3 regions of the Limnomicrobium aquaticum genome follow, and region 3 is predicted to be linked to each of the others. Evidence: predicted binding sites of a transcription regulator. Region 3 holds the regulator's gene; each other region holds the start of a gene.

Region 1 (10,292 bases), on a different contig from region 3:
GACGCCGATGATCTTGGAAATGTTCTGCGAGGATTGCTCGATCTCGCCCATGGCCGAGACAGCCTCGGCGACGACGCGGCCGGATTCCTGCGCCACATGCAGCGCGTCGGAGGCGACGCGGGCAGCTGATTGCGCGCCGCTGGCGCTGGTGGCCACGCTCTGCGTCAGTTCGTGCAGCGCGGCCGAGCTTTCCTCAATCCCGGCGGCCTGCTGTTCGGTTCGCTCCGAAAGCTGGTCGGCGGATATGGAAATGCCGGCGATGGAGCTGCTGGCCTCCTCGGTGATCATCTGCGCAAGGCCCAGCGTCTGGCGCAGCCGCTCGGCACTGGTGTTGAAGCTCTGCGCCATGCGGCCGAACAGCCCGTCGCCATCTTCCGCCATGCGATATTCGAGGTCGCCACTCGACATTGCGTTCAGCGCAACGTTCAGCGCGGCAATGGCGATATCCTGTGCTTCTTCATTCCGTCGCCGCTCGGCTTCGGCCTCGGCGCGGCGTTTTTCCAGTTCGGCGAGGTAGACGGAAATGGCATAGTCCATGTCGAGCAGCGCCGACTTGACCATCACAGCCACTTCCGCGCCGATCTGCTCCGCACCGCCCTTGCTGAAGCGCGACGGCCAGCGCGCCTTCACGACATGGCCGATCATGCTTTCCAGAAGCAGCGCATAGCCGGCAATATACCAGCGTGGCTCCAGCCCGATACGGGCATGGGCATGCCCAACGGCGGTAACGCCCTCCACATAGGACGCGTCGAAGGCGCCCGCGGCCACCTTGCCCCAATGCTCCTTCTGCCGGCCCTTGGCGAATTCGATATGCCGGGCATCACGGAAAAAGGCCGCCATCTGCGGATGTTTGCTCATCAACCCGTAAAAGCGGTCAAGTCCGGGAGCGAGCGAAGCGACAATGTCGCCTTCCATGGCGCGTAGACGTGACAACGCTGCCTCGTCCATGCCGAGAAACGCAAGCCGATCGCGAAGTTCGGCAGTGGAATTCTTGTCGCTCATCTTGCGTACCTAGCCCCAGTAAGTGAGCAAACAATTCGGGGAATGCAATTAACATTCCTCTAATTTACGGTGCCAGAAATCATGACCGGCTGAAAATACATCAACAATCACATATTCATCCGATGCGCAGACGAGACTTTACAAAGGTTGGCAATAACGAGAACAGAGGTGGAACATCGATCCGAATCTGTTAATGTCTGTCTATGCAAACAGAAACCTCGCCCCTCTTCATCCCGCTCTTTATGGTCTCCGGCGTTGCCGTCAGCCCCGCGCTCCTTCTGGGCGCCGGTGCGGTGTTGCTCCTTTTTGTTCTGCTCGCTGTTATCATGGTCGCGGGGCGAAACCGCCGTGCGGCGGAAGAACTGAGCGCTGCGCTGGCCGCCCAAGCCCATGCGGCAGAAGCCCGGCTTGCCGAGATTGTGCGCGCGCAATCCGAAATGCAGGGCCGCATGTCCTCCATGGCGGAGATTTTCGGAACACGGCAAGCCGAGCTCAACAAGGCGATCGGCGACAGGCTCGACGGCATGTCGCATCGACTGGGCAACTCCATGACCGAGCAGACCAAGGCAACGCATGAAAACCTGCGCCGCCTTCAGGAGCGTCTCGCCGTCATCGACACGGCGCAGAACAACATCCAGTCGCTCGCCAAGGATGTCGTCGGGCTTCAGGCAATTCTCTCCAACAAGCAGACGCGCGGCGCTTTCGGCCAGTCGCGCATGGAGACGATCATTGCCGATGGCCTGCCCATGGGTGCTTACGAGTTCCAGGCGACTCTTTCCGACGGATCGCGCCCGGATTGTCTCGTTCGCATGCCCAACGGCCAGCCTTCGCTCGTTGTTGATGCCAAGTTCCCGCTTGAGGCCTACAATGCGATCCGCGACGCAGGCTCCCCGGAAGCGGCCAAGCTCGCCGCGCAGAACTTCCGCCGCGACCTCGAGAAACACATTTCCGATATCGCGCAGAAATACCTGATCAAGGGCGAAACGCAGGACATCGCCTTCATGTTCGTGCCCTCGGAATCGATCTTCGCCGAGATCCACGAGAATTTCGAAGGCGTCGTGCAGAAGGCGCACAAGGCACGCGTCGTCATCGTCTCGCCATCGCTGCTGATGCTGTCGCTCCAGGTCATCCAGTCGGTGCTAAAAGACCAGCGCATGCGCGAACAGGCGCATCTGATCCAGGGCGAGGTGGTTCGCCTGATGGAGGACATGAGCCGTCTCGATGACCGCGTGCAGAAGCTACAGACCCATTTCGCCCAGACGCAGAAGGATGTCGAGCTGATCGCCACCTCCACCACCAAGCTGATGAAGCGCGGCGCGAAGATCGAGGAAATGGAATTCGAAACACTCTCGCCGGCACAGGCAGCCGAAGAACGGGGCACGGCATCGCGCCCGGTCGAAAGCCGCACCGCCATGCTCAAGCTCCGTGTGGTTGACGAAGAGTAGGCCGAAATGCAATCTGCCGCGCATTCATCATAAAAGAGTACGCGCATGATTACCGTTTTCGGCTCCATCAACATGGACCTCATCGCCACCACCGACCGCCTGCCGAAGCCCGGCGAGACCGTTTCCGGTCGTTCCTTTGCCACGGCCGCGGGCGGCAAGGGTGCCAATCAGGCGCTCGCCGCCACCCGCGCCGGCGCCAGCGTGAAGATGGCTGGGGCCGTGGGTGGTGATGCTTTCGCCAAGGATGCTCTGGCGCTTCTCTCTGAGGGCGGCGCCGACCTCTCGCTCACCAAGACCGCAGCCGTACCGACCGGCACTGCCCATATCCTCGTCGGCGGCGATGGCGAGAACGTCATCGTCGTGGTTCCGGGCGCCAATGGCGAAGTCTCGGAAGATGATGCCGAGAAGGCGGTTGCTGCGACCGAGAAGGGCGGCTATCTGATGCTTCAGCTCGAAATCCCACCGGCCTCCGTCGAAAAGGCGCTGGCCTTGGCCAGGACCAAGGGCGTGACCACGGTCATCAACACGGCCCCGCTGACGGCGGATGCTGCCCGGCTTTCAGCGCTCGCCGATATTGTCATTTCCAACGAAACGGAATTCGAACTGCTGATCGGCAAGAGCGGCCTTTCGGCAGATGAACGGCTGACCGCGATGCAGGCGCTTGCGACGAAAACCGGCCAGACCCTCATCGTTACACTCGGTGCCGATGGCGTCATCGCCGTGCGCGACGGCAAGGTCCACCATGCTGCCAGCCTGAAGATCACACCTGTCGATACGGTGGGGGCAGGAGACACATTTTGCGGCTACCTCGTCGCCAGCCTCGACGCCGGCTTCGATTTCGACGCCGCACTGGCGCGTGCGGCCAAGGCCGGTTCGCTCGCCTGCCTGAAGCCCGGCGCGCAACCGGCAATCCCGGTGGCAGCCGAGGTGGATGGCTGAACGAAGCCGGAATTCGAGAAAATTTGATAGTTAGCCATTGATCTAACTAATTTTGTGCGTATAGTTAGCTGTATGGATAACTATACGCACTCACTCGACCCCGTTTTTCACGCGCTGGCCGACCCGACCCGCCGGGCGGTCGTCCAGCGATTGGTCCGTGGACCCGCCGCCATTGGCGAACTTGCGGCCCCATTCGACATGGCTCTACCGTCCTTCCTGAAGCACATCTCCGTCCTCGAGACCGCGGGCCTCCTGACGTCCGCCAAGGCGGGCCGCGTCAGGACATGCCAGCTCAATCCCGACCGATTGGCCGCTGCCGAGCGCTGGTTCGACGAACAGCGCGCGATCTGGGAGAGCCGCTACGCCAACCTCGATAACCTCTTGATGACATTGCAAGGAGCGACCGATGAAACCTGATCTGCTATTCACTTTTGCTGCGGACATGCAGCAGCACACCTTCACTGTGAAACGGGAATTCCCCGGCAAACGGCAACTGGTCTGGGACTGCTATACAAAAAGCGAACTGCTCGATCGCTGGTTCGCTCCGAAGCCGCTGACCACGAAGACAAAATCGATGGACTTTCGCGAAGGCGGACATTGGCATTACGCCATGGTCGATCCGGGTGGTGCCGAGTATTGGGGCCGCCTGGACTACAAGACCATCCGTCCGATCGAGAGTTATACGGCTCTGGATGCCTTCTCTGATGAGACCGGCGCGGTCAATTCGAACCTTCCCCAGGCGGAATGGGACGTCTCTTTCCTCGATGAAGGCGCTCGCACGAAAGTCGTGACGGTCGTGACCTATGCGACGGCGGAAGACCTTCAGAAGGTTATCGACATGGGCATGAAGGAAGGTCTCGTTTCAACGCTCGAACGGCTGGACGAATTGCTGGAAACCTTGGCAAACCGCTAATCATTCACTTGGCCGCCAAACGACAAACGGGCAGGCTCCTGAGAGCCCTGCCCGTTTGATTTTACCAGAGTTTTTTCCACGCTCTGCGCGCGAAGAGAGGCAAATCCGGCGAGTGCGCGCAATCAATCCCGCAGCAGCTCGTTGATGCCCGTCTTCGAACGCGTCCGCTCGTCCACCGTCTTGACGATGACGGCGCAGTAGAGGCCGGGGCCGGGCTCGTTGTTCGGGAAGTTCTTGCCGGGCAGCGTACCGGCGACGACGACGGAATAGGGCGGGACTTCGCCGTAGAAGATTTCGCCTGTGGCGCGGTTCACGATCTTGGTCGACTTGCCGATGAAGACGCCCATGCCGAGTACAGAGCCCTCGCGCACGATGCAGCCTTCGACGACTTCCGAACGGGCTCCGATGAAGCAATTGTCCTCGATGATGGTCGGACCGGCCTGAAGCGGTTCCAGAACGCCACCAATGCCGACGCCGCCCGAGAGATGCACATGCTTGCCGATCTGCGCGCAGGAGCCAACCGTCGCCCAGGTGTCGACCATTGTGCCCTCGCCGACATAGGCGCCGAGATTGACGAAGGAGGGCATCAGGATTGCGCCGGGGGCGATGAAGGCCGAGCGGCGCACGATGCAATTCGGCACGGCGCGGAAGCCGGACTTCTCGAATTCCAGCGCCGACCAGCCGTCGAACTTCGAAGGCACCTTGTCCCACCAGCTCGATTCGCCCGGACCGCCCTTGACGATTTCCATCGGATTGAGACGGAAGGAGAGGAGCACGGCCTTCTTCAGCCACTGATGCACGGTCCATGTGCCGTCTTCGCCACGCGTGGCGACGCGGAGCTTGCCACTGTCGAGCAGGTTCAGCGCTTCGGCGACCGCATCGCGCACTTCGCCGCGGGTCGACGTGTTGATGCTGTCGCGGTTGTCGAAGGCGGCTTCGATGGTCTTTTCGAGCCCGGCAAGATCGGCTGCGTGCATGGGAAATTCCTTAAACTTCGCTGTCTATCATCGACCGGATCGACGTCCGGGATATCGGGCGTCAGTCCTATGCGACGGGGGCTTGCCCGTCAATCTTGAAGAGAGTGCAGCAATGGCGAATGGCAGCAGGAACGGTAAGGCAAAACAGAAGGAATGGGCGCCGCTGCGCGACAACCGGGAGGACCGCGCGCATACCGAAGCCGTGCCGGTCACCGCCCAATCCGCCTCGCCCTCCTATCGGCTGGCTTATGCCGACGACGACTTTCTTTGCCGGCGCGAGCTGCGCCCCGTGCGCCTGCAGCTCGAACTCCTGAAGGCGGGCATGATCCTCGACGAGGCCGGCATCCGCTCCACCGTCGTCCTCTTCGGCGGTGCGCGCATTCCCGAACCCGGCCGCCCGGCCTGGGCGGCGAAGAACGACACGCAGCGGCAAAACCTCGAGGCCGCCTCGGTCTATTATGATGAGGCGCGGAAGTTCGCCCGTCTCTGCTCGGAATATTCGGCCACTTACGATCACCGCGAATTCGTCGTCGTCACCGGCGGCGGGCCTGGCGTCATGGAGGCCGGCAATCGCGGGGCGCATGACGTTCAGGCGCCCAGCATCGGCCTCAACATCGTGCTGCCGCACGAGCAGGCCCCGAACCCCTACGTGACGCCGGAACTCAGCCTCAACTTCCACTATTTCGCCATCCGCAAGATGCATTTCATCATGCGCGCCAAGGCCGTCGCCGTCTTCCCCGGCGGCTTCGGCACGATGGACGAACTGTTCGAGACGCTGACGCTCATCCAGACAGGCCGCATGGATCGGATCCCGTTGATCCTCTTCGGCGAGAAGTTCTGGCGGACGATGGTCAATTTCGACGCGCTGGCCGATTTCGGCACCATCGCGCCGGACGACATCAAGCTCCTGAATTTCGTTGAAACGGCGGAGGAGGCCTGGGGTATCGTCGAGCGCCACTACCGCCCGACCGGCAACGGCGGGGCGTGAAAACTACAAAAGCGCCTTGAGGAAACCCTTGAGGTCGTGCGTCATGTAGCCGATATGGGTGTCGTCCTCGCCCGCCTTCTCCCAGGCTTCGACGAAGCCCGTCTCGAAGACTTCCGGCACGAGCAGCACCGTCTTCATGCCCAGAGCATGCGGCACGAGGAGATTGCGCGGCAGGTCCTCGAACATGGCGGCGCGGCGCGTGTCGATGCGATGCATGGCCATGAACTTGTCATAGGTCTCGCCCGCCGGCTTCGGCACGTAATCGGCCGCCACGATGTCGAAAATGTCGTCGAAATGATCGAGAATGCCAAGCGCCCGGGCCGTGTCCTCGGCATGCGCCACGGTCCCATTCGTCAGGATGAACCTGCGCCCCGGCAGCGCCTTCAGGAGGTCACCGAGCTCCGGATCGGCCGGAATGCCGGAATAATCGATCGCATGTGCGGCTTCCAGAAAGGCGCTCGGATCGGCGTTGTGATGCAGCATCAGGCCTTTCAGCGTGGTGCCGTGATCGTGATAATAGCGCTTCTGCAGCGTCTTCGCCTCCACCGGATCCATGCCGAGCAGATTGGCAACAAACGCCGTCATGTTGCGGTCGATCTGCGCGAAGAGATTGATCCGGTGCGGATAAAGCGTGTTGTCGAGATCGAACACCCATTCGCGCACATGGGCGAAATCGGCAGGGCTCGGCAGGGAAGGTCTGGGGAGTGTCGCGGTCATGCGAGCCTTATGACAGAGGCGGGGCGGGAAGAAAATGGGATTCTTCTCCGGCCCGCCTTCGTCATGACCGTGACCGGCCGCAACCGCTCCGCGATCACGCCGCCCGCGCCGCAAACACCTCCATTGCGGCATTCAGCCCGTTGATCGCCGCCGGCATGCCGCCATAGACGGCCATCTGGAAGATCACCTCCGTGATCTCGGTCTCCGAGGCTCCCGCAGCCAGCGCGTGGTCGATATTGATCTTCAGCTGCGGGCCGGTCTGCCCGCCGAGCGCAGTGAGTGCGGCCACGGTCGCGATCTGGCGGGTCTTCAGATCGAGGCCTTCGCGGGCATAGAGCCGGCCATAGGCGAATTCGATCAGCGTGTCGGTAAAGCCCGGAACGAGGCCATCGTAACGGGCTTCGAGCACGGCGCGCAGGTCCGGGTTGAGGCGCTGGCTCAGCGCCTCGCCCCGTTCAAGCGGGGTCGGGCTCGCGTGGGTCTTGGTGGCATGGGTCTCGGTCATCGTGTCTGGCTCCTTCGGCCGGTGCGCGTGGCCTTGGTCTCATCGGCAAGGTCATGGGCGCGTTCGATGTCGTGGTAATTGGCGATCTTGTAGTCGAGGAGCTTGAGGCAATCCGTCAGCTCCGCGATCCGCGCTTTGACAATCTCGCGCTGCTTCTCCAGCATGAGACTTCGTGGCGCGGCGGTGGCATTGCCGCGTGCCCGCATGCCGGCATAGGCCTGCATGTCGGACAGCGGCATCCCCGTCGCCTTCAACGCCTTCAGGAAGTCGATCCAGACCAGAATATCGGGATCGTAGACCCGCGTGCCGCCGGCATTGCGCCAAGGTGGCGTGATCAGGCCGATCTTCTCGTAATAGCGGATCGTATCGATGCTGAGCCCGGTGCGTTCCGACAATTCGCCGATCTTCATGGCTGTTTCCCGCCTTTCAACGTTGAGACCCGCCTTTGATAATTTCTGGAGCGCACTCCAGATCAAGCGGAAAAGCGTCGTTGGTCGCAAAAACTTCGTTTGACTTTAAATTCGGAATCAATCAATTGATTGATTGATGACGGAACAAAGCCCAAAATATGTGAGCACAGACACGCGACGCCGCGAGATTGCGGCGGCGGTGCGGGCGCTCATCGTCGAGAAGGGAATCGATGGCCTGCGCACTCGCGATGTGGCCGCGCGTGTCGGGATCAATATCGCGACGCTCCACTATCACGTACCGAGCAAGGAAGCCCTTCTGGGCCTCGTCATGGACACCCTCCAGGAGGAATTCATCGAACAGGGCCAGCGCGTGAACCAGATTGCGCTCGACCCGCTGGGCCGGCTCAAGCTGGAAATTGCGGAATACAAGAGCTTGCTGGTTCACAAGCCCGATCTGCTGCCGCTGATCGAGGAAATCGGAAAGCGCGCGCGTTTAGACCCGCTGTTGGAACCGAAGGTGCGCGCCATGCGTATCAACTGGCATCGCCGCTTCGTGACCATCCTGGAGGAAGGCCGCGCGGCGGGTCAGTTCCGTTCAACCCTCGACCCGGAGGCCGGCGCGCATATCGTCATCGGCGCGCTCGTTTCCTTTCAATACAAGCCTCGCCACCTGCTGTCACTTTTTGACAGCGTTGCCGAAGAACTTATCCGCTCCTTCACTGCTGCACCGATCTGAGAGACCCCCATGACATCCGCGCCCCCGAACGACCATCAGCCCTATCCGACCTATGAAAAGCGCTGGTCGGCGATGGCCATCATTCTGATGGCGAGCTTCATGAACCTGCTCGACGTCACCATCGTCAATGTCTCGCTGCCGACGCTGCAGCATGACATGGGGGCGAGCTCCTCCGACATCGAATGGGTCGTGGCGGGCTTCATCCTCACCTTCGCGCTCGGCCTGCTCCCCTTCGGCCGCTATGGCGACATCGTCGGCAAGAAACAGATGTTCCTGATCGGCGTCGGCTGCTTCACCGCGGCGTCGATCATGTGCGGTCTCGCGCCGAACATCGAATTCCTGGTCATCGCACGGCTCCTGCAGGGCATGGGCGGCGCGGTCATGACCCCGCAGGTGCTTTCCATAGCCCAGACGATCTTTCCCCCGCATGAGCGCGCCACGGCCTTCTCGCTCTTCGGCCTGACGGCGGGCCTCGCATCGGTCATCGGGCCGGTGCTCGGCGGCCTCATCATCGGCGCCGACCTCGGCGGCCTCGCCTGGCGCCCGATCTTTCTCATGAACGTGCCCATCGGCATTCTGGCACTGATTCTGGGCGCAAAGTTCATTCCGAAAATCCCCGGTAACCCCGGCATGAAAAACGACTTCGGCGGTATTCTGATAGTCTCTGCCGCCATGTTCCTGCTTGTCTTCCCGCTGATCGAGGGCCGCAACTATCACTGGGCCACATGGTGTTTCGCCATGCTCGGCGCCGCCGCCGTGCTCTTCGTCGTCTTCGTCCTGTGGGAGCGTCGCCAGAGCCGCACAGGCGCGCCGCAGCTTCTGCCCGTCGACCTGATGCGGAACCGCAACTTCATGATCGGCGCGTTCATGTCGCTGATCTTCTTCTCGGCCATGCCGCCCTTCTTCCTGATCTTCGCGCTCTATCTGCAGTCTGGTTATGGGCTGGCGCCGCTCTGGTCGGGGCTGACCACCCTGCCGTTCTCGGTGGGCGTTCTGGTGGCTTCCGCCATTTCCGGCCGTCTCGGCTTCCGCTGGCAGCGCCAGCGCATCGCGGCCGGCGTTGCCCTGATGTTCGTCGGCATCTTCGCGCTGCGCATGATTGTCGGCAGCCTCGAAGGCAGCCTTCACTATGGGGTTTTCGTCGCGCCGCTCCTGGCGGCCGGCGTCGGTCTCGGGATTTCGATCTCCTCGCTGTTCCAGACCATCCTTGCAGGCGTGCCGGTCAAGGATGCCGGTTCGGGCTCCGGCGCGCTTCAGGCGATCCAGCAGGCCGGGGGCGCGCTGGGCGTGGCCATCGTCAGTGAAATCTTCTTCCGTGCGCTGACAGCACAGCTGGCAGCCGGCGCTCAGCCAGTCGCCGCTTACAGCACATCGCTGATGACCGCAGTCCTCTATAACCTCGTCGCTTATGTCCTTGTCATCCTGGGCGTCCTCGTCCTGAAAAACCCGCCGCGCATCCAGATGCCGGGTGCGGCTCCGGTCATGGCCGATTGAGTATTTCGGACAGCAGAAACGAAAAAGGCCGCGGAGCGATCCGCGGCCTTTGCTATTCCCGAGCCAGTAATGGTGTCAGGGCACGATCAGCGTACCGGCGCCCTGTTCGCTGAAGAGTTCGAGCAGGACGGAATGGCTGGTCTTGCCGTTGAGGATGACCACGCCC
Region 2 (10,292 bases), on a different contig from region 3:
GGGTCCGGAATATGGCGCGACCTGCGGCTTCTTCCCGGTTGACGGCGAAACCATCAACTACCTCACCATGTCTGGCCGCGACACCGACCGCATTGCGCTCGTCGAAGCCTATTCGAAGGCGCAGGACATGTGGCGCGTGGGCGACGGTTCCGATCTCGTCTTCACCGACACGCTGGAACTCGACCTCGGCGACGTCGTGCCCTCGATGGCCGGCCCGAAGCGTCCGGAAGGCCGCCTGCCGCTCGAAACGATCGCGCCGAATTTCGCCGCCGCGCTCGAAAACGACTACAAGAAGCCGGGCCAGCTTTCCAACCGTTACGCGGTTGAAGGCACGGATTACGATCTCGGACATGGTGACGTTGCCATTGCCGCCATCACGTCCTGCACCAACACGTCCAACCCGTCCGTGCTGATCGCTGCCGGCCTGCTCGCCCGCAATGCGGTCGCCAAGGGCCTGAAGACGAAGCCGTGGGTGAAGACCTCGCTGGCGCCCGGATCCCAGGTTGTTGCCGAATACCTCAACAATTCGGGTCTCCAGAAGGAGCTCGATGCGCTCGGCTTCAACCTCGTCGGCTTCGGCTGCACGACCTGCATCGGCAACTCGGGTCCGCTTCCGGCCCCGATCTCCAAGACGATCAACGACAAGGGCCTGATTGCCGCCGGCGTTCTCTCCGGTAACCGCAACTTCGAAGGCCGCGTGTCGCCGGACGTTCAGGCAAACTACCTCGCCTCTCCGCCGCTGGTCGTTGCCTACGCGCTTGCCGGTTCGGTCCAGAAGGACCTGACCAAGGAGCCGATCGGCGAAGGCAAGGATGGTCCGGTTTACCTGAAGGACATCTGGCCTTCGACGAAGGAAATCCAGGAATACATCATGAAATACGTGACCCGCGAAATCTACGCGGCGAAGTATGCCGATGTGTTCAAGGGCGACGCCAACTGGCAGGCCGTTCAGGCCCCGACCGGTCAGACCTATGCCTGGGACGATTCGTCCACCTACGTGCAGAACCCGCCCTACTTTGTCGGCATGGGCATGCAGCTCGGCGGCATTTCGGACATCAAGGGTGCGCGCGTGCTCGGTCTCTTCGGCGACAAGATCACCACCGACCATATCTCGCCGGCCGGCTCCATCAAGGCGGCTTCGCCCGCTGGTGCCTACCTGACGGGCCATGGCGTGGCGGTTGCGGACTTCAACCAGTACGGCACGCGTCGCGGCAACCATGAGGTCATGATGCGCGGCACGTTCGCCAATATCCGCATCCGCAACCACATGCTCGGCCCGAACGGCAAGGAAGGTGGCTACACCATCCACTATCCGTCGAAGGAAGAGATGTCGATCTACGATGCGGCCATGCAGTACAAGGCCGAGGGCGTTCCGCTCGTCATCTTCGCCGGTGTCGAATATGGCAACGGCTCGTCGCGTGACTGGGCTGCCAAGGGCACCAACCTGCTCGGCGTCAAGGCCGTGATCGCGCAGTCGTTCGAGCGCATCCACCGCTCCAACCTCGTCGGCATGGGCATCGTGCCCTTCGTCTTCGAGGACGGCACGACCTGGGAAACGCTCGGCCTCAAGGGCGACGAACTCGTCACCATCGAGGGCCTCGCCGACGTCAAGCCGCGCGAGAAGAAGATCGCCAAGGTCACCTATGGCGACGGCACGGTGAAGGACATCCCGATCATCTGCCGCATCGATACGCTCGACGAAGTCACCTACATGAACAACGGCGGCATCCTGCAGACGGTGCTGCGCCAGTTGGCTGCGTGACACCTTTCCTCTCCCCTTGTGGGAGAGGAAGCGATTTCAACATCTTAGCCAAAGGCTAAGTGTTAGAAATCGCAGGTGAGGGGGCCGTCTGGCTCCAGAGTTTGAACCGCCGGATGAGAGATCTTCCGGCGGTTTTTTGTTTGTTTTGGCTTACGTATTCCCTCCGTCATACCGGCCTTGAGCCGGTATCCAGTGCGCGATGCCCATCGCGCGGGAGGCTCTTTGCAACGAGTCTTTTCAGCCCACAGACGCGGGCTGGCTGGATGCCGGATCTAGTCCGGTATGACGGAGTGTGGGGTTGCGCCGGTGCGCCCCGAACCCCCTCTCTTGCGATTTCTGATGTTTAGCCTTCGGCTAAGCCATCGAAATCGCTTTCTCCCCCACCAGGGGGGAGATTGGAGGATGAAGTTGCCGCGAACTCCCATCTCCCCCCTGGTGGGAGAGAAAGGAATTTCAGCATCTTAGCGGAACGCTAAGTGCTAGAAATTCCAAGAGAGGGGGTCTCTTCGCCCATATTTCATCCCCCGATTTCCCCACTCCCGAATCCTGCCTCATCATAATCCCGTCCCATCACGGATACACCGCAGGGCGCTGCGGCGAGGTGGGGCCGGTTCCGGGTTCGAGGGTCAGACGCAAGCTCTCGGATATTCGCCCCCGCAAGGGTGGTGGATGGAGGGTTCGGTCTTCGGATCGTACACTTGCCGGCGCTTGACGAGAGACGGTGACCCGGAGGGCAAGCGGAGGCAGGCCGCACCCGAAGCGCTGGCCTGGCCAGCATAAGCAATCGCGGTCCACTGCCAGTAGCCTCGACATGACGAGGAACGGCATGACGAGGGCGGACCGGGCGTTGAGATCCAAGTTCGTCGAGTGACAAGGACTGAAACGGGGCGTCTGGGACGCCATACTAATTATACCATTACGAGGTGTTGCAGACGCCCCGGCCGATCTTCTGAGAACGAGGATCATGAGAATGAGGCATAACCCGGAGGATTTGTCCTGCCGGGGTTTTGGTGCGCAGGGCAAGGGCCCCCTCTGCCTGCCGCCATCTCCCCCACAAGGGGGGAGACGGCATGAGGCGAGTTCGCTGCCTCAATCGAACGAAGTGGGTGCAGCACGCGGAAGGGTGATTGGGGGACGACGGCGCGGCAGGGTCTCCCTCCCCCTTGTGGGGAGGGTGGGGAGGGGTCTTTTGGCAGGGGCTGCGTTGATTTGTCCGAGGCAATGATCCTCCCCACCGTTTGCAACTATCACCCCATCCATGACATACGAAGCCATGCAAAGCGTGTGACCCGACCGGAAATCGAGAAACGCATTCAGATTCTGGTGAAGGTGCCGGGACCGCGTTCGGCGCGCCGCTTCAGAGAAAGAAAAGTCTGAAACTATGGATTGGGTTCCCTTATCACTCATGGCTTTCAAGCTTATCGTTTTGATAGCTGGGATGTTTTATTCGATAAAGTGGCATTACGATAAAGATAAGTCCTCTCAGCCCGTGAAACTATCCCGGCTAAGCTTGGAATTTTCTTTATACGCTGTGGCCATGGTTGCCGTTCTCGCTTCGATGTATTTTCTGTTCCGTTATCTGCATTTGCTTCCTGTTGGTATGGATTTTATTTGATGCGCTGAAGCGCACCTTCGGCGCTCTTCTTTGCCGCGTTTGGGGAGGAGAAGGGGCCATTACAATCCCCCGAAATGTCTGATCGAAACCCGGCCCGCTGTTTGCAAGAATCAACCCATCCACTACATACGAGACCATGGCAAAGCGTGTGACCGGACCGGAAATCGAGAAACTTATTCAGTTGCTGGCGAAGGTGCCGGGACTGGGGCCACGTTCAGCGCGCCGCGCGGCCCTTCATCTCGTCAAGAAGAAGGAACAGCTGATGGCGCCGCTGGCGCATGCGATGGGCGAGGCGGTCTTGAAGGTTGGCATCTGCTCGCGCTGCGGCAATGTCGACACATCTGACCCTTGCACCGTCTGTACCGACCCGACGCGCGATCATTCCGTCATCATCGTGGTTGAGGATGTTGCCGATCTCTGGGCGCTGGAGCGGGCGGGCGCGATGAATGCGGCCTATCATGTGCTCGGCGGCACGCTCTCTCCGCTCGATGGCGTCGGGCCGGATGATCTCAACATCCGTGCGCTGGTCGACCGGGTGGCGGAAGGCGGCGTGCGCGAGGTGATCATCGCCGTCAACGCCACCGTCGAGGGGCAGACCACGGCGCATTACATCACCGACCGGCTGGCCGGGCTCGAGGTCAAGATCAGCCGTCTGGCGCATGGCGTGCCGGTCGGCGGCGAGCTGGACTATCTCGACGAGGGCACGCTGACCGCGGCGCTTCGGGCGCGCACGGCGATTTGAGGGAATGAGGGAGATTAGCCTGATGATGAGCGTTTTCATTCGTGGCAAGAACCCCTCCCCAACTCTCCCCACAAGGGGGAGGGAGAGCAACGTCGGCGCATCGTTCAGCCCCTCATTGAGGCAGGCGGGTGCCACGGATCGTCTCCCCCCTTGTGGGGGAGATGGCCGGCAGGCCAGAGGGGGAATCTTCACCCGCACCCTCGCCGCACTAGGAATCCTTTCCTCACTCCTCCTCGCCCAGCCCGCCGTCGCTCTCGACAAGCCTGCTGTCGAGGCGCAATTCCGCGCCTGGCTTGAAAAAACCGTCTGGCCCGAAGCGCAGAAGAACAAGGTGCCGCGCGAGACCTTCGACGCAGCCTTCAAGGGCGTGACGCTCAACTGGTCGCTGCCCGATCTCGTGCCGCCCGGCGAAAAGCCGCCGCCGGAGCAGAAGCAGAGCCAGGCGGAGTTTGCGACGCCGGCCCCCTATTTCGACGACAAGAAGATGGCGACGCTGGCGCTGAAGGGCCAGCAGCTCAAGGCGCAGCATGCGAGCCTGCTGGCGCGGCTGGAAAAGACCTATGGGGTTCCGGGCGAGATCGTGCTGGCGCTCTGGGGCCGCGAGACAGGTTTTGGCGCGGCCGCTTCGCCCTATCCGGCCATGCAGGTTCTGGCCACCAAGGCCTTCATGTCGACCCGCAAGGATCTGTTTCTCAAGGAGCTGGTCGCCGCGCTGCAGATTTCGGCCGTCGACAGGATCGATCCGAAGGCGATGAAAAGCTCCTGGGCCGGCGCGATGGGCCAGCCGCAATTCATGCCGTCGAGCTTCTTGCAATATGCGGTGGATTTCGATGGCGACCACAAGGTCGATATCTGGAATTCCGTGCCCGACGCGCTTGCCTCGATTGCCAATTACATGGCGCAGAAGGGCTGGCAACGCGGCCGCGGCTGGGGTGTGGAGGCCAACATTCCCGACAGCGTGTCCTGCGCCCAGGAAGGGCCGGATCTCGCGCGGCCGATCTCGAAATGGGTGGCGGCGGGCGTGACCCGCATCGACGGCAAGCCGTTTGCCGCCTCGGAGTTGAAGAGCGACGGCATGATGATGATGCCGGCCGGTCGCTTCGGGCCGGATTTCATCGTCACGCCGAATTTCTACGTGCTGAAGGAATATAACAATTCCGACCTCTATGCGCTCTATGTCGGCAATCTCGCCGACCGCATCGCCAATCCGCGCGCCGGCGGCTTTGCCGGCAAATGGGGCGATGTGGGCAAGATGCTGCGCTCCGACGTGCAGGCCATGCAGGAGGCGCTCGTTAAAAAGGGCTATGATGTCGGCAAGGTGGACGGGCTGCCCGGCTACAAGACGCGGCGCTCCATCGGCGATTTTGAAGCGAAAAACGGGCTCAAGCAGACCTGTTATCCGGATTCCGCGCTGAAGGGGAAGATTAAGTAATTTTTGTTTGCCGCAATTCCGGACGAAAAACCGCTTCGCACTTTTTCTGGAATTGCTTAGCTCGTCCGCATCTCGTCGGCGCGGTCTTCTATCGCCTGCATGTCGTCGTCCGAAAGGCCGAAATGGTGGCCGATTTCGTGGATCAGGACATGGGTGATGATGTCGCCCAGCGTTTCCTCGTTCTCGGCCCAGTAGTCGAGGATCGGGCGGCGATAGAGCAGGATCTTGTTCGGCATGTCGCCGCTTTCGACCGAGAAACGCTCGGTGATGCCGCGTCCCTCGAACAGACCCAGCAGGTCGAAGGGCGTTTCCAGCGCCATGTCCTCGAAGACGTCGTCGTCGGGAAACTCCGCCAACTCGATGATCAGGTTGCCCGTGAGCATGCGGAACTCCTCCGGCAGATGGCTGAAAGCCTCCTGCGCGAGCGATTCCATTGCTTCCATGGAGGGCGAGTAGCGATCACGCCAGTCGTCCGACCTGTCGATATTGGCCATGAGGATCCTTTCTGCCGTTCCATATAGAGATTCGGAGCGCGCATTTCGAGGTGTTTCTCGCGTCACGGTTAAATCAGGAATAAATTCTTATAAGTCACCCGTTGACTCTTGCGTGAAGCTCTGGAATCCATAGGAACATAACAGGAACAATTTGGAGTGAACGCCATGGCAAATGCCGCTTTGGCGAAGGCGAACCTGCATGCCTTGCGTCAGGTCGTCGCCGCTATTGAAGAGGGGCGCCAGCATACCGGCAAGCTGGACGAGCCGCCTGCCGCCGACGCGGCGGCGGGGCGGCTGGCGCTGGGGGTCGAGGCGTTTGATGCCTGGCTGGAAGGCGGTGTGTCGCTTGCCGGGCTTTGCGAATTGCGCGCGGCGCTGACCATGGATGCAGGTGCTGCCACGGGTTTTGCGCTGGCTCTCTCGTCGCTCGTTCAGGAACGGGTGCGTCCCGAACGGCCGATCCTCTGGATTTCCGAGCGGGAGGCGGGGCGTGAGGCAGGCCTTGCCCATGCGGCCGGTCTCGTCAGCTTCGGTCTTGCACCGTCGAGCCTCATCACGGCCCATCCGCGCCGCCTCGATGAGGCGCTGTGGGTGGCAGAATCAGCCCTTCAGACGGAGGCTTTTTCGGCGGTCGTTCTGGAAGTGCGCGGCAATCCGGCCAAGTTCGGGCTGACGGAAAGCCGGCGGCTGCATCTGAGGGCGCGGGAGGCGCGCCTGCCGCTCCTGCTGCTGCGCCAGGCCGGCGAGGAGGAGGCAAGCTCCGCCCAGCTGCGCTTCCTCGTTGAGGCCGCCCCTGCCGGTCTTCGCCGCATCGGCCGCTATTCAGCCCCCGGCACGATCGGCCATCCCGCCTTTCGCATCACCGTCGAAAAGAGCCGCAATCCCGCACCCTTCGCCTTCACCATGGAGTGGAACGCCGATGACCGTCAATTTTACCCCGCCGGACACGACACTCTTCACACATCTGGGCCAGCGCATCCTCACGGTTCTCCTGCCGCGCCTGCCAACGGACCGGATCGCGCGGATCAGATGGGGCGCCTCCTGGCGTTCAGCCGGGCGTCCTGAGCACCCACCGGTCGTCATCTCGGCGCGCATCCGCAATGCCATGCGGCTCTCGGCCCTCGATGAGCTGGCGGCACGCGTCGGTTTACGCGTTGGTCAGGGCGTGGCGGAGGCGCGGGCCTGCCTGCCGGAACTCGACGTCATTGAGGCGGACGCGGCGGCGGATGCGCGGCTGCTCGCCAGCCTTGCGGACTGGTGTGGGCGCTATACGCCGCTGGTCGCCCTTCATGGCGACAACGCCCTCTTTCTCGACGTGACCGGCTGCTGTCATCTCTTTGGCGGGGAGCGTGCGCTGTTCGACGATCTGGCGGCGCGGCTCTTTCACATGGGTTTCGAGGCACGGCTTGCCCTTTCTGCGACGCCCGGCCTTTCCTATGCTATGGCCTTTGCGGGCCGGCAGCAGGTATTGCCCACGGGTGAGGAAGCCGCCATGCTACGCGGTCTGCCGCTGGCGGCGCTACGGCTGTGGCCTGCGACACTCGACGGACTTGCGCAGGCCGGGCTGAAGCGCGCTGGCGACATTATGGACCTGCCGCGTGCGCCGCTGGCCCGCCGCTTCGGGCCGGATGTTCTTACCCGTCTCGATCAGGCTCTGGGACGTGAAGGTGAGCCGGTCTCACCGCGTCTGCCGGTCGCGGCCCTGTCCGCTGAGCGGCAACTGGCCGAGCCGGTGACGGGCGAGGAGGATATTCTGGCGCTGGCCGCACATCTCGGCGGCAATCTGGAAGAGGTGCTCACCCAGCGCGGTCTGGGCGGCCTCCGTTTCGCGCTGACGCTTTATCGGGTCGATGGCAAGGTCGTCTCGATCGTCGTTCGTGCACCGGCACCGCTGAAGGCCACTGCCCGCATTGCCGGGCTTTTCCGCGAGCGCCTTGCCGCCATTCACGACGATTTCGATGCCGGTTACGGGTTCGAGACCGTGCGGCTTTCGGTTCTGGCGACCGGGCCGCTTGACCCGGTGCAGCCGGATTTCGCCAGTGCCGGACGGTCCGATCTGTCGCTCGACGATTTCGTCGGCAAGGTCGAGGCACGCCTTGGCGGCGGCGTGATCCGCGTTCCGGTCCTCAACGAGAGTCACGTTCCGGAACGCGCCTCGGCGCTTGCTCCTTTCAGCCACGACGCCATGGCCGGTTCGGCGGCCGCGCATTGGCCGACGCGGCTTCGGCCCATGCGGTTGTTTCCCCATCCAGAGCCCGTGGAGGCGATCGCCGAAGTGCCGGAAGGCCCGCCGATCACGTTTCGCTGGCGGCGCACGTTCCACCGCGTCAGCCGTGCGGAAGGGCCGGAGCGGATCGAGGCGGAATGGTGGATCGATGGTGAGACGGCAAGCCCGCGCGATTATTTCCGCATCGAGGATCAGGGCGGTCGGCGCTTCTGGCTTTATCGGGAGGGGCTTTATGGAATGGGTGCGCTTCCCCCGCGATGGTTCATGCACGGGGTCTTCGCATGACAACCTTCCCCGAACTTGCCTTTACAGAACTGGGCGCGCGCAGCAATTTCTCCTTTCTCGAAGGGGCGTCCCACCCGGAGGAAATGGTGGATGCCGCGAGGGCAGCAGGTCTGTCGGGCCTTGGCCTTGCTGACCGCAACACGGTGGCGGGTGTCGTCAGAGCGCATCTGACCGCCAAGGAGCGCGGCTTTCCCTACAAGCCCGGCGCGCGGCTGGTCTTCAGCGATACGACGCCTGATATCCTCGCCTATCCGATTGACCGTCCCGCCTGGGGTCGTCTCTGCCGCATGCTGAGCGCTGGAAATATGCGGGCCGAAAAGGGTACCTGCCGCCTCTTCGAGGCTGATCTGATGGAATGGAGCGAAGGACTTCTGCTGATCGTCCTGCCGCCGGCCGATCAGGAAAGCGAGCCGCTGGCCGCCTTTCTCGCCCGCCTCAAGGCGCGCTTTGGCGATGCCGTGCATCTCGGCCTTTCTGCGCGCTATGACGGAAATGACCGGCTGAGTTTCGGCTGGTTGTCGGTGCTGGCCGAAAGCTGCGGTGTGCCCCCGGTGGCGCTCAACGAGCCCTTCTATCACGATCCAGTACGCCGTCCTCTTGCCGATATCGTGGCGGCAATCCGCCATCGGGTGAAGGTTGCGGATGCGGGGTTCCTTCTCGCCGCCAATGCCGAGCGGCATTTGAAAGGGCCTGCGGAGATGGCGCGGATTTTCCGCGACTATCCTCATGCCATCCAGAATGCGCAGAGCTTCTTCACACGGCTACGCTTTTCGCTCGATGAACTGAAATATCAATATCCGGACGAGTCTTTTCCCGGCGAAACACCAAGCGAGACGCTACGTCGGTTGGCATGGGAAGGAGCTGCAAAACGCTATCCGGGTGGTGTTCCTGAAAAGGTTGCCGGACAGATCGAGTACGAACTGGCGATCATCGCCAAGCTTGAATACGAGCCCTATTTTCTCACGGTGCACAATCTGGTGAATTTTGCCCGTTCAAAGAATATCCTTTGCCAAGGTCGAGGATCGGCAGCCAATTCCACCGTCTGCTATTGCATCGGCATTACGGAGGTCAATCCCAGTTTGACGGACCTTCTCTTTGAACGGTTCATTTCGCCAGACCGCCGGGAACCGCCCGATATTGATGTCGATTTCGAGCATCGGCGGCGAAGCGAGGTCATTGAATATATCTACGATCGTTACGGACGCGATCACGCAGGGCTTGCGGCGGCGGTGACGACCTACAGGGCGCGTTCGGCGGGACGCGAGACTGCCAAAGCACTCGGGCTTTCGGAGGATGTGCAGTCGGCGCTGTCTGGGGCGATCTGGGGCTGGTCAACCAAGGAATTGAGCGAACGGGAAGCGCGCGCAGCCGGTCTCGATATTCGCGATCCGCTGACGCGCCGGGTACTCGATCATGCCTCGACGCTCATGGGCTTTCCGCGGCATCTGACGCAGCATTCCGGCGGTTTCGTCATCACGCGAGACCGGCTCGATGAGGTCGTCCCGATCATGCCGACCGCTATGGACGAGCGCACCATGGTGGAGTGGGACAAGGATGATCTCGATGCATTGGGTATTCTCAAGATCGACGTGCTGGCACTCGGAATGCTCACCTGCATTGCCAAGGCCTTTGAACTTCTGGAAAATCATTACGAGCGGCCGCTGACCATCGCTACAATCCCCCAGCATGAAAGCTTTGTTTATGAAATGGCCAGCCGGGCAGACACGATCGGCGT
Region 3 (10,292 bases):
GACCGCGGCACGATGGACGACACCGTGATCGGCGAGGGAACCAAGATCGACAACCAGGTACAGATCGGCCATAACGTACAGATCGGTCGTCATTGCGCGCTGGTCAGCAAAGTCGGCGTGGCAGGCAGCGCGAAGATCGGAAATGGCGTGCAGATTGGCGGTGCGGCAGGCATCAACGGTCACATCTCGATCGGCGACGGTGCCCAGGTCGCAGCCATGAGCGGCGTCATGAACGATGTGCCTCCGGGCGAGAAAGTCGCGGGACAGCCCGCACGTCCCATCAAGGAGTTCTTCCGCGAAATCGCCGAGCGCGCGGCGAGATCCGGGGCGCGGAAGGCAAAAGGCGGAGAGAGCGCATGAGCGAAGACGTGAAATCGCAACTGGCAACCGCGGAAATTCAAGAGCTTATGGCTCTGCTTCCGCATCGCTATCCATTCCTGCTTGTCGACAAGATCCTCGAGATCGATGGCGACAATTCCGCGATTGGCATCAAGAACGTCACCGCCAACGAGCCGCAGTTCATGGGGCATTTCCCCGGCGAACCGATCATGCCGGGCGTTCTGTTGATCGAGGGCATGGCGCAGACAGCCGGCGCGATCTGCGCGCGCATGCAAGGCGGCGGCGCGAAGCTGGTCTACTTCATGACCATCGATAATGCGCGCTTCCGCAAGCCGGTCCGCCCGGGGGATCGCGTGGAATACCACGTGACCAAGCAGAAGCAGCGCGGCAATATCTGGAAATTCCATTGCGACGCAAAGGTCGATGGCCAGCTCGTGGCCGAGGCCGATATCGGCGCCATGCTGCATAACAAGGCATGATCATGAGCAAGATTGCAGGCAGCGCGCGGATTCACCCGATGTCGGTCGTCGATGACGGCGCTGAGATCGGTGAAGGCGTTGTCATCGGGCCATTCTGTCACGTCGGTCCGAAGGTTGTTCTGGGCGCCAACGTTGAACTGGTGAGCCATGCTGTCGTTGTCGGACGCACGACGGTGGGAGAGGGCACGCGAATATTTCAGTCCGCCGTTGTCGGTGGCGATTCCCAAAGTGCCAAGCATAGCGCCGTGGATACGACGCTGGAGATCGGGCGCAATTGCACGATCCGCGAAGGCGTGACGATGAACACCGGCACGGTGGAGCATGGCGGTCGGACAGTCGTGGGCGACAGTTGCCTGTTTCTCGCCTATTCGCATGTGGCGCACGATTGTCAGGTCGGCAACCATGTCATCATGTCCAACAACGTGCTTTTGGCCGGCCATGTGATCGTCGGCGATCACGCAATCATCGGCGGTGGTGCGGCTGTGCACCAGTTCACGCGTATCGGCCGCAACGCCTTTATCGGCGGTCTGTCTGCTGTCTCCTATGACGTCATTCCCTACGGCATTCTCAACGGTAACCCCGGCCTGCTGGAAGGGCTGAACGTGGTTGGAATGAGCCGGGCTGGCATCGATCGGGCGGTCATTCACCGCGTGCGTCATGCCTACAAGGCAATTTTCGAAGGTGAGGGTTCCGTGCGCGACAAGGCTGCTGCCATTCGCCACGAATACGAGGATTGCCCGCAGGTGATTGACATCCTCGACTTTATCGCGGCAGAAGCCGACCGCGCACTGTCGACGCCAGCGCGCCGCCGCAAGGGCTGACGCGCCATGCAGGCCGGCGATCAGTCAGCGTCCGGCAGGTTGGCGATCATCGCCGGCGGTGGTCTCCTTCCGCATTATCTGGCTGAGGCGGCTCGCCGAAACGGAGAGAACCCGCTGATCATCCAGTTGCTTGGTGAAGCCGGGCCTGAATGGAACGGTTACGATCTGGAGCATGCTTCGGTTGGCAATTTCGCCGGCATCAAGGAACTCTTCCGGCGCTTTTCCATTACGCGGGTCGTTCTGTCCGGCTCGGTTCGCCGCCGCCCCGAATGGCGGCAGATTCGCCCCACGCTGGGCTTTCTGGCTACGGTTCCCTTCGTTCTGAAGACCCTGCGCCGTGGCGGTGACAACGCCGTATTGGAGATGGTGATCGCACTTCTCGAAGCGCTGGGATGCAGGGTGATCGGCGCACACGAGATCGCCCCCGACCTGCTCGCGTCCGCGGGGCCCGTGGGTAGGTGGACGCCGGACTCTGAGGCGGAGGAGGACATCCGCGTCGGGATCGAAGCCGCGCTGCAGCTTGGGCGGCTTGACATCGGGCAGGGCGCGGTTGCCGTGGGCGGTCGCGTCGTCGCGCTTGAAGGGCCCGAAGGCACAGATGCGATGCTGAAGCGGGTCGCCGAAATGAGAGCCAGCGGCCGGATCTCCAGCCGCCGCAAGGGCGTTCTCGTGAAGCTCGCGAAGCCACAACAGGATGAGCGCGCGGACCTGCCGGCGATCGGATTGACCACGTTGAAGAATGCGTCCCTTGCAGGTCTCGCCGGGATTGTCGGGGAAGCAGGGCGCTCTCTTCTCCTGGACAGGTCGGAACTCACCGAGGCCGCAAACGCTGCAGGGATGTTCGTGCTTGGCGTCGAGATATCGCGCCCTGAAGCTGCGGAGGCGACATGAACAGGCCCTTGAAACTGGCAGTCATTGCAGGGGAGGTTTCCGGCGACATTCTTGGCGGCGACCTCGTGGCTGCCATTCGGCGTAGCGGACGCGACGTTGAACTCTTCGGCGTTGGCGGCGACCGGCTTCAGCGCGAGGGCCTGAAGTCGCTCTTCGACTTTTCCGAACTCTCGGTGATGGGCATTGCCGACGTGCTGGCCAAGCTGCCATCACTTGTCGGCCGCATTCGCCAGACGGCGGCGGCCATCATCGCAGAGCGTCCGGATGCACTGCTGATCATTGACAGTCCCGATTTCACACACCGGGTGGCCAAACGGGTCCGGAAGCTATTGCCGGACCTTCCTGTCATCCAATATGTCTGCCCGAGCGTCTGGGCCTGGAAAGAGTATCGCGCGCAGGCCATGTTGGATTACGTCGATCTGGTCCTTGCGGTCCTGCCTTTCGAGCCGGCTGTCATGCATCGGCTTGGCGGGCCAAAAACCCTCTATGTGGGGCATCGGCTGTCTGCGGATCCCGATATCCTTCGCGTTCGTGCCGCGCGCGAAAGTCGCGAACCGGGCTCCGCTCCCACCATTCTGCTGCTGCCTGGGTCCCGCAGTTCCGAAATCAAGCGCCTCGGCGACGTTATGGGACAGGCCGCGGCTGAAATCGCGGCGCGACACCCGGGGACGAAATTCCTGCTGCCGGCGGTGGCGAGACAGAAAGAACTTATCCGGCAAACGATATCGACCTGGAGCGTAGCGCCGGCATGCGAAACGGGCGACGCCTTCAAATGGGATGCCTTCGCCCGAGCCGATGCAGCCATCGCTGCGTCCGGGACTGTCATTCTGGAACTGGCGATGGCCGGCGTCCCCACCGTTTCAATCTATCGCACCGATCCGATTGTCAAATTCCTGGCAAGCCGCATCAAGATCTGGAGCGCCGCGCTGCCGAACCTGATTGCCGACTACCCGGTGATCCCGGAATATATCAACGATCTGCTACGACCCGCAGCGCCGGTCCGCTGGGTCGAACGCTTGATAGCGGATACGCCGCAACGCGCCGCGATGCTGGCAGGTTATCGCGACGTTTGGAACCGCATGTCGGTTTCACGCCCCTCCGGTGAGCTGGCAGCCAGCGCCATACTCGACCTTCTGGACACGAAAAAGCCGGCGTAAGAGCCGGCTTCTTTTATTGTATAATTGAACGCCGGCCAGCGATTAGCGCTTGTCGACCTTCACATAGTCGCGCTTGGCTGCGCCAGTATAGAGCTGGCGCGGACGACCGATGCGTTGCTGCGGGTCTTCGATCATTTCGTTCCACTGCGCAACCCAGCCGACGGTGCGAGCAAGTGCGAAGAGAACTGTGAACATGGTCGTGGGGAAGCCGAGCGCGCGCAGCGTGATGCCCGAATAGAAGTCCACGTTCGGATAGAGCTTCTTCTCGACGAAGTAAGGATCGTTGAGGGCGATCTTTTCGAGTTCGAGCGCCACCTTCATCAGCGGGTCGTCGCCGTGACCGGTTGCTTCCAGCACTTCATACATCGTCTTCTGCATGATGCGGGCACGCGGGTCGTAGTTCTTGTAGACGCGGTGACCGAAGCCCATCAGGCGGAACGGATCGTTCTTGTCCTTGGCCTTGGCGATATATTCTGGGATGCGATCAACCGTGCCGATTTCCATCAGCATGTTGAGCGCTGCTTCGTTAGCGCCACCATGGGCCGGGCCCCAGAGGCAGGCAATGCCAGCCGCGATGCAGGCGAACGGGTTTGCGCCCGACGAACCGGCGAGGCGAACGGTTGATGTCGAAGCGTTCTGCTCGTGGTCGGCATGCAGGATGAAGATACGGTCCATGGCACGGGCCAGGACGGGGTTCACCTTGTACTCTTCGCACGGCACGGCGAAGCACATGTGCAGGAAGTTGGCCGCGTAATCGAGATCGTTCTTCGGGTAAACGAAGGGCTGGCCGATATGGTACTTGTAGGCCATGGCAGCAATCGTCGGCATCTTGGCGATCATGCGCAGCGAGGCGACCATGCGCTGATGCGGATCGGTGATGTCGGTCGAGTCGTGATAGAAGGCGGACAGCGCGCCGACCGTGCCGACCATGACGGCCATCGGGTGGGCGTCACGGCGATAACCGGTGAAGAAGCGGCTCATCTGCTCATGGACCATCGTGTGGCGCGTCACGCGCGTGTCGAAGTCCTTCTTCTGGGCAGCCGTGGGAAGTTCGCCGTAGAGAAGCAGATAGCAGGTCTCGAGGAAATCGCCCTGTTCGGCCAGCTGCTCGATCGGATAGCCGCGATGCAGGAGAACGCCTTCGTCGCCGTCGATATACGTGATCTTGGACTCGCACGAAGCCGTCGACGTGAAACCGGGGTCATAGGTGAACATCCCGGTATTCTTGTAAAGAGCGCCGATGTCGACGACGTCCGGCCCGATCGTGCCCTTTCGGACCGTCATGTCTGCCTTTTTGTCGTCGAGAGAAAAAACCGCATTATCGGCCATGTTTGCCTCCGGGAGTTCGATGATAGCCGCGGCTGCTGTCGCGGGCATTGAATGAGACTATGGCGAATTTGCTATCCGATTTATTCGCCCCTGCCAAGCACTCGTTGTGCCGAATTGTGCATGCGCGAAATCAACTTTTGGAAGTTTTTATTCCTGCTGTCGCATTTTTCAAAAGGCTGTCTCCTTTCAAATCGATTGAAAACAAGCTGCTGAAATCTAGACGCTTTTTTCGCTCGCCGAAGCGGGACTTGCATCCACCCATTTTAGGTTGCAATCTGTCTGTCATGCGGGGCCGGGGGCGGCGGCGTGGGGACGGATGAGGAAATTCTGGAACTGAATGACGCGCCGCAGCGTCGGCGTGTTGCGCCCCCTGCTGCGGTATCATCCCCGCCTGGCCGCAGCAGAGGAACCGGCCTGTCTCGCCGCCGCGATATACTGCGCTTATGGGGCAAATGGCGTGTCGCGATCATGGACGCAGCCGAGACGGAAGTCGCGCATGGCCACGTCTTTCTCCTCTATCCCGTCTTCATGATTATCGGCGCGGTCTGGTGGTTCAATCTCGCCGTAGATCCGCCGAAGATCCGGCTCATTGCGTGGGGCATTGTCCTGCTTCCGCTCCTGTTCCTGACCCGTTACTCGGCGCCGGCAAAACAGATACCCGTGCGTCTCGCGGCTTTCATTCTCGCGGGAGCCCTGGCTGCCTGGTATCAGACGGCGCACAGCGAAACGGTCATTATCGACAGTCCCATCTCCACCACCCTGACGGCGCGCGTCATCGATGTCGAAATGCGGGAAGCAGGACGCTGGCGCTATACCGTGCAAATCCTCAAGACCGAGCGGCCGCGCCTGAAAAGGCCGCCCACCGCGGCGCTGCTGGGTGTGCGGGGGCAGGGCACGTCCTTTCCGCCCGGAACCGTGATCAAGGGGCTGGCCCGGCTTCAGCCGCCCTCGGGCCCGGTTCTGCCGGGCATGAACGATTTTGCCTTCAGCAGCTATTTCAACGGCGTTGGAGCCATCGGCGGTTTCATGGGTGCTCCACATGCCGTGTCGGAAGAACCGGCCGCGTCCGACACCTTCTCAAAGACGTTTCAGGACTGGCTTGCCGACCTGCGGGGCGCCATCAACCGGCGCATTCTGTCGGTCCTGCCGGGAGACATCGGCGCCTTCGCGAGCGCTCTGGTGACGAACGATACCGCAGCCTTTTCGAAGGAGGGGCTCGAAGCCCTGCGCATCTCCGGTCTTGCGCACGTCTATTCGATCTCCGGCCTCCATATGGTGCTTGCGGCCGGTATCTCCTTTGTGGGCCTGCGCATGATTTTCAGCCTGTTTCCCGGCTTCATCCAGTCGCGCCCGGCCAAAACCTATGCGGCTTTGGGCGCGATCACGGCAAGCGGGCTCTATCTGCTGATTTCGGGAATGCCCGTGCCGGCGGTCCGCTCCTACATCATGCTGGCTGTCGGGATGGGAGGGGTCATCGTCGCGCGAAGTGTGTTGACTTTGAGAAGCGTGGCTCTCGCCGCGCTGGCGATCCTCATAGTCTCTCCTTCGAGTGCGCTCGGGCCGAGCTTCCAGATGTCGTTCGCTGCCGCGACCGCCCTCATTTCAGGTTACTCGCTGTGGCAACTGCGGCCCATGGAGTTCCGCAGGTTCAGCGGGATTCCGCTCTATGCCAACGTCCTTCCCGCCATTCGCGCAGTCGGTGGCGTCATGCTGACCTCGGAAATCGCCGGTGTTGCGACCGCCATCTTCTCTGTCACGCATTTTCAGCGGCTGACCCTGCTTGGCACGCTTGGCAATGTCGCTGCAATGCCTTTCATATCCTTCATCGTCATGCCAGCCGGCTTCCTCGCGGTGATCCTGATGCCGTTCGGGCTGGACTACTATCCGCTCCGCATCATGGGACTGGGGCTGGAATGCACCATGGCGGTGGCACGATTCGTTTCATCGCTCGGTGGCGACGTCGTCACGGGTCAGATGGCTGGCTGGGTTCTGCCATCAACGAGCCTGGCCCTCGTTCTCACGATCCTGCCACGCAGCAGGCTCTTCAGAGTGGCCGGCGCCTGCCTTTTCACGGCAACACTGGTTCTCACCGTGTCCTTTGGCGCTGCCAGGCGACCGGATGTGGTCGTGTCGGAAACAGCAGATCTCGTCGGCCTGCTCATGCTGGACAAACTCACGACAAACACCGCCCGTCCATCCACCTTCGTGATGGATCAGTGGACGAGAGCATTGGCATCGCGGGAGACAGTCAAGCCGGGCAACGTGCCCAAACTTGCGCTTGAGCGCGAAGGCGCTCGAAAGCCGCTTACTGAGGCGGACGAATGGAAGGTGGAGGATGCCATGGAGGCTGCTGGCAAGACTGTCGAACCCGGACGCTTTCTATGTTCCGGACGCGACTGGTGCATCGGCAAGCCTGCAGACAGTCTCCTGATCGCAACCTTCAGCGATTTCGCGTTTCAAGGTCCCGCCTGCCGGCAGGCGCAAATCGTGATCGCGGCTTCGTTCCTGCGCGAGCCCACATGCGGGCCGGGGGAGGGACAGCTTTTCGACCGAAACGCCCTCCGCCGGCGCGGTGCCCTTGCCATCTACCTCGAAGAAACCGCCGATAAGCCGCAGGACACCCGGAGTTCATCGAAATCTTCTGATCAACCATCGCCACCGGCCTACCGGATCATCGGCGCGCTGGACGGGCAAGATCGCCCCTGGCTCCGCCATCGATATTACAACTGGCGAAGCAATTCTTATGGCGAGGCATATCAGCCTGAATAGCGCCCGTGCATTCTCTAGCGTAATTCCGCGCAAAAAGTGGAAACCGGTTTCGCGTCCGGGATTGCGTAAAAACACATAGATAGAGCGTTTCATGTTTCCATCAAATGCTGAAACGCTCTGCTCGCACGAGGCACTCGGCGCATCAATGATAGCGCCGAATCAACCCGACGAGCTTGCCCTGAATCTTCACCCGGTCAGGCCCGAAAATGCGGGTCTCGTAAGCGGGATTGGCAGCCTCCAGTGCGATTGACGCGCCCTTGCGGCGGAACCGCTTCAAGGTCGCTTCCTCGTCGTCGATCAGCGCCACAACGATCTCGCCGGGGCTGGCATTGGACGTGTTGCGGATGATGACCGTATCGCCATCCAGAATGCCGGCGTCGATCATCGAATCGCCCTTGACCTCCAGCGCGTAATGTTCTCCGCCCCCAAGCATCTGCGCGGGAACCGCAATCTCATGCGTGTTGTTCTGGATGGCGGAAATCGGAACACCTGCTGCGATCCGCCCCATGACCGGAACGGAAACACTGGCATCATCATTGGCCGGCGTCGGCGCTTTCGGTGGCTCCGGCACCTTCCCGAGACTTCCCTCGATCACGCTGGGCGAGAAGCCTCGCCGCGGCTGAAGGCTCGGTGTATAGGCCTCCGGCAGCTTGATGACCTCCAGCGCGCGAGCCCTGTTCGGCAGCCGCCGGATAAAGCCGCGTTCCTCAAGCGCCGTGATCAGCCGGTGGATACCGGACTTCGAAGCAAGATCGAGCGCATCCTTCATCTCATCGAAAGACGGCGGGATGCCGGACTCCTTCATCCGCTCGTGGATGAAGAGAAGCAGTTCCTGTTGTTTGCGCGTCAGCATGGGATCACCCCGAAGAATCAAATGAAACAAATCCAGAACGGACACTATATGTTCCATATGTGTTCCGCAAGGTGCTAAGGTTCGATTAACGGTAATGCGTGCGGAACAAAAAAGTGCAGACGGCCCTCCAGTTGACGGAGCCGTGTCTTGCGGAGTGGGTTGTCTTCAACGGCATGGACAAAACGTTACGTGGTGAGCGCGCAGGGATTCGAACCCTGGACCTACTGATTAAAAGTCAGTTGCTCTACCGGCTGAGCTACGCGCTCCCGCGTCTGTCCGGTGCGCAATAGCGAACCGGGCCGGAAAGTTCGCGGAACATATGCAGGAGGCCTTGCCGGGTCAACCCGCAAAATCGCCATTTCTGCGACCATTTGGCGCTTTTTCCGGCGATGCCGAAAAGATGATTGGCGGGTGAGGAGCGTGGGGTCTATATGGGCGTCGTTTTTGGCCTCCCGCGGCGACGGCGGCGGGCAAGGAGTGTTCATGCTGACGGTTGCCGGTATTTCGCTATTCAGCGCGCTTCTCGCAGGCGCCCTGTCCTTCCTCTCTCCTTGCGTGCTGCCGCTGGTCCCTCCGTATCTTTGCTACATGGCCGGCGTGTCGGTCGAGGACTTCCGCAATGGCGGGCAGGGTGCTGCGAACGCCCGGTCACGCAATGCCGTGATCCTCTCCTCCGTCTTCTTCACCCTTGGCTTTGCAACCGTTTTCGTCGCGCTGGGCGCTGGCGCATCGGCGGTCGGGCTGCTGCTTCGCCAGTATATCGACGTGCTCGCCAAGATCGGTGGCGTGATCATCATCATCATGGGTCTGAATTTTCTCGGCCTCTTCCGCATCGGACTGCTCGCGCGCGAGGCGCGGTTCCAGTCATCGGCCAAGCCGGCGACGCTGTCGGGCGCCTATGTCATGGGTCTCGCCTTCGCCTTCGGCTGGACCCCTTGCATCGGACCGGTTCTCGGTGCGATTCTCGGCATCGCTGCGACATCCGACACCGCTGGCTCGGGCGCATTCCTCCTGGCGGTCTATTCGCTCGGTCTGGCCGTCCCTTTCTGGATCGCGGCCTTTTTCTCGGGCGCCTTCATGCGTTTTCTGTCGCGTTTCCGCCGCCATCTGGGCGCTGTGGAAAAGATCATGGGCGGGCTGCTGGTGCTGACCGGGATCGCATTTCTGACCGGATTTGTCGCCAATGTCGCAATCTGGTTCCAGCAGACCTTTCCAATCCTCGGGCAAATCGGCTAACTCGCTCAAATTGCAACCGAACGAGGCGTCGACATGGCGGACATTACGGGACTTGTACTGCCATTCTTCGGGCTGATCCTGATCGGCTATGTGGTGGCCCGATGGAAGCAAATGCCCGCTGATGCGCTTGGCTGGCTGAATATCTTCATCGTCTACGTCGCACTGCCTGCGCTGTTCTTCAAGCTGATTTCCAGAACGCCCGTCGAGCAATTGACCCGGTTCGATTTCATCGTCACCGACGTCGGCACGACCTACGCGATCTTCGGCGTCATCTTCGTCATTGGATGGCTCGGCCGCGATGCCAGCATTCCGGAGGCGACGCTGCAGGGGCTGGCCGCAGCCTATGGCAATATCGGCTATATGGGGCCCGGTCTGGCGCTCCTGGCATTCGGCGAGCGTGCCGCCGTTCCTGTTGCGC

Evidence for each region. The regulator LexA, encoded in region 3, represses DNA repair genes until DNA is damaged. The targets are predictions, from matches to a motif close to TGTTCNNNNTGTGTTCNG.
Region 1: ABID16_RS09460 (DNA recombination protein RmuC) is a predicted target of LexA. The motif match lies at 1,161-1,178, and genes of this name have one in related genera.
Region 2: ABID16_RS18270 (ImuA family protein) is a predicted target of LexA. The motif match lies at 6,177-6,194, and genes of this name have one in related genera.

What each region holds. Positions count from the first base shown of each region.
Region 1 covers NZ_JBEPMB010000002.1:179,137-189,428, forward strand. Annotated here, with positions in the region: gene ABID16_RS09455 (methyl-accepting chemotaxis protein) at 1-1,002, opposite strand, end outside; gene ABID16_RS09460 (DNA recombination protein RmuC) at 1,206-2,447, shown strand; gene ABID16_RS09465 (ribokinase) at 2,493-3,386, shown strand; gene ABID16_RS09470 (ArsR/SmtB family transcription factor) at 3,459-3,803, shown strand; gene ABID16_RS09475 (SRPBCC domain-containing protein) at 3,793-4,299, shown strand; gene dapD (2,3,4,5-tetrahydropyridine-2,6-dicarboxylate N-succinyltransferase) at 4,422-5,276, opposite strand; gene ABID16_RS09485 (LOG family protein) at 5,389-6,264, shown strand; gene ABID16_RS09490 (pyrimidine 5'-nucleotidase) at 6,268-6,981, opposite strand; gene ABID16_RS09495 (carboxymuconolactone decarboxylase family protein) at 7,076-7,486, opposite strand; gene ABID16_RS09500 (MerR family transcriptional regulator) at 7,483-7,896, opposite strand; gene ABID16_RS09505 (TetR/AcrR family transcriptional regulator) at 8,033-8,632, shown strand; gene ABID16_RS09510 (MFS transporter) at 8,642-10,126, shown strand; gene argB (acetylglutamate kinase) at 10,202-10,292, opposite strand, start outside.
Region 2 covers NZ_JBEPMB010000007.1:33,270-43,561, reverse strand. Annotated here, with positions in the region: gene acnA (aconitate hydratase AcnA) at 1-1,762, shown strand, start outside; gene recR (recombination mediator RecR) at 3,514-4,119, shown strand; gene ABID16_RS18280 (lytic murein transglycosylase) at 4,142-5,551, shown strand; gene ABID16_RS18275 (metallopeptidase family protein) at 5,608-6,045, opposite strand; gene ABID16_RS18270 (ImuA family protein) at 6,211-7,110, shown strand; gene ABID16_RS18265 (Y-family DNA polymerase) at 7,010-8,557, shown strand; gene ABID16_RS18260 (error-prone DNA polymerase) at 8,554-10,292, shown strand, end outside.
Region 3 covers NZ_JBEPMB010000001.1:1,000,509-1,010,800, reverse strand. Annotated here, with positions in the region: gene lpxD (UDP-3-O-(3-hydroxymyristoyl)glucosamine N-acyltransferase) at 1-360, shown strand, start outside; gene fabZ (3-hydroxyacyl-ACP dehydratase FabZ) at 357-818, shown strand; gene lpxA (acyl-ACP--UDP-N-acetylglucosamine O-acyltransferase) at 821-1,639, shown strand; gene ABID16_RS04995 (LpxI family protein) at 1,646-2,530, shown strand; gene lpxB (lipid-A-disaccharide synthase) at 2,527-3,687, shown strand; gene gltA (citrate synthase) at 3,730-5,016, opposite strand; gene ABID16_RS04980 (ComEC/Rec2 family competence protein) at 5,485-7,785, shown strand; gene lexA (transcriptional repressor LexA) at 7,928-8,638, opposite strand; tRNA gene ABID16_RS04970 (tRNA-Lys) at 8,829-8,904, opposite strand; gene ABID16_RS04965 (cytochrome c biogenesis CcdA family protein) at 9,125-9,874, shown strand; gene ABID16_RS04960 (AEC family transporter) at 9,908-10,292, shown strand, end outside.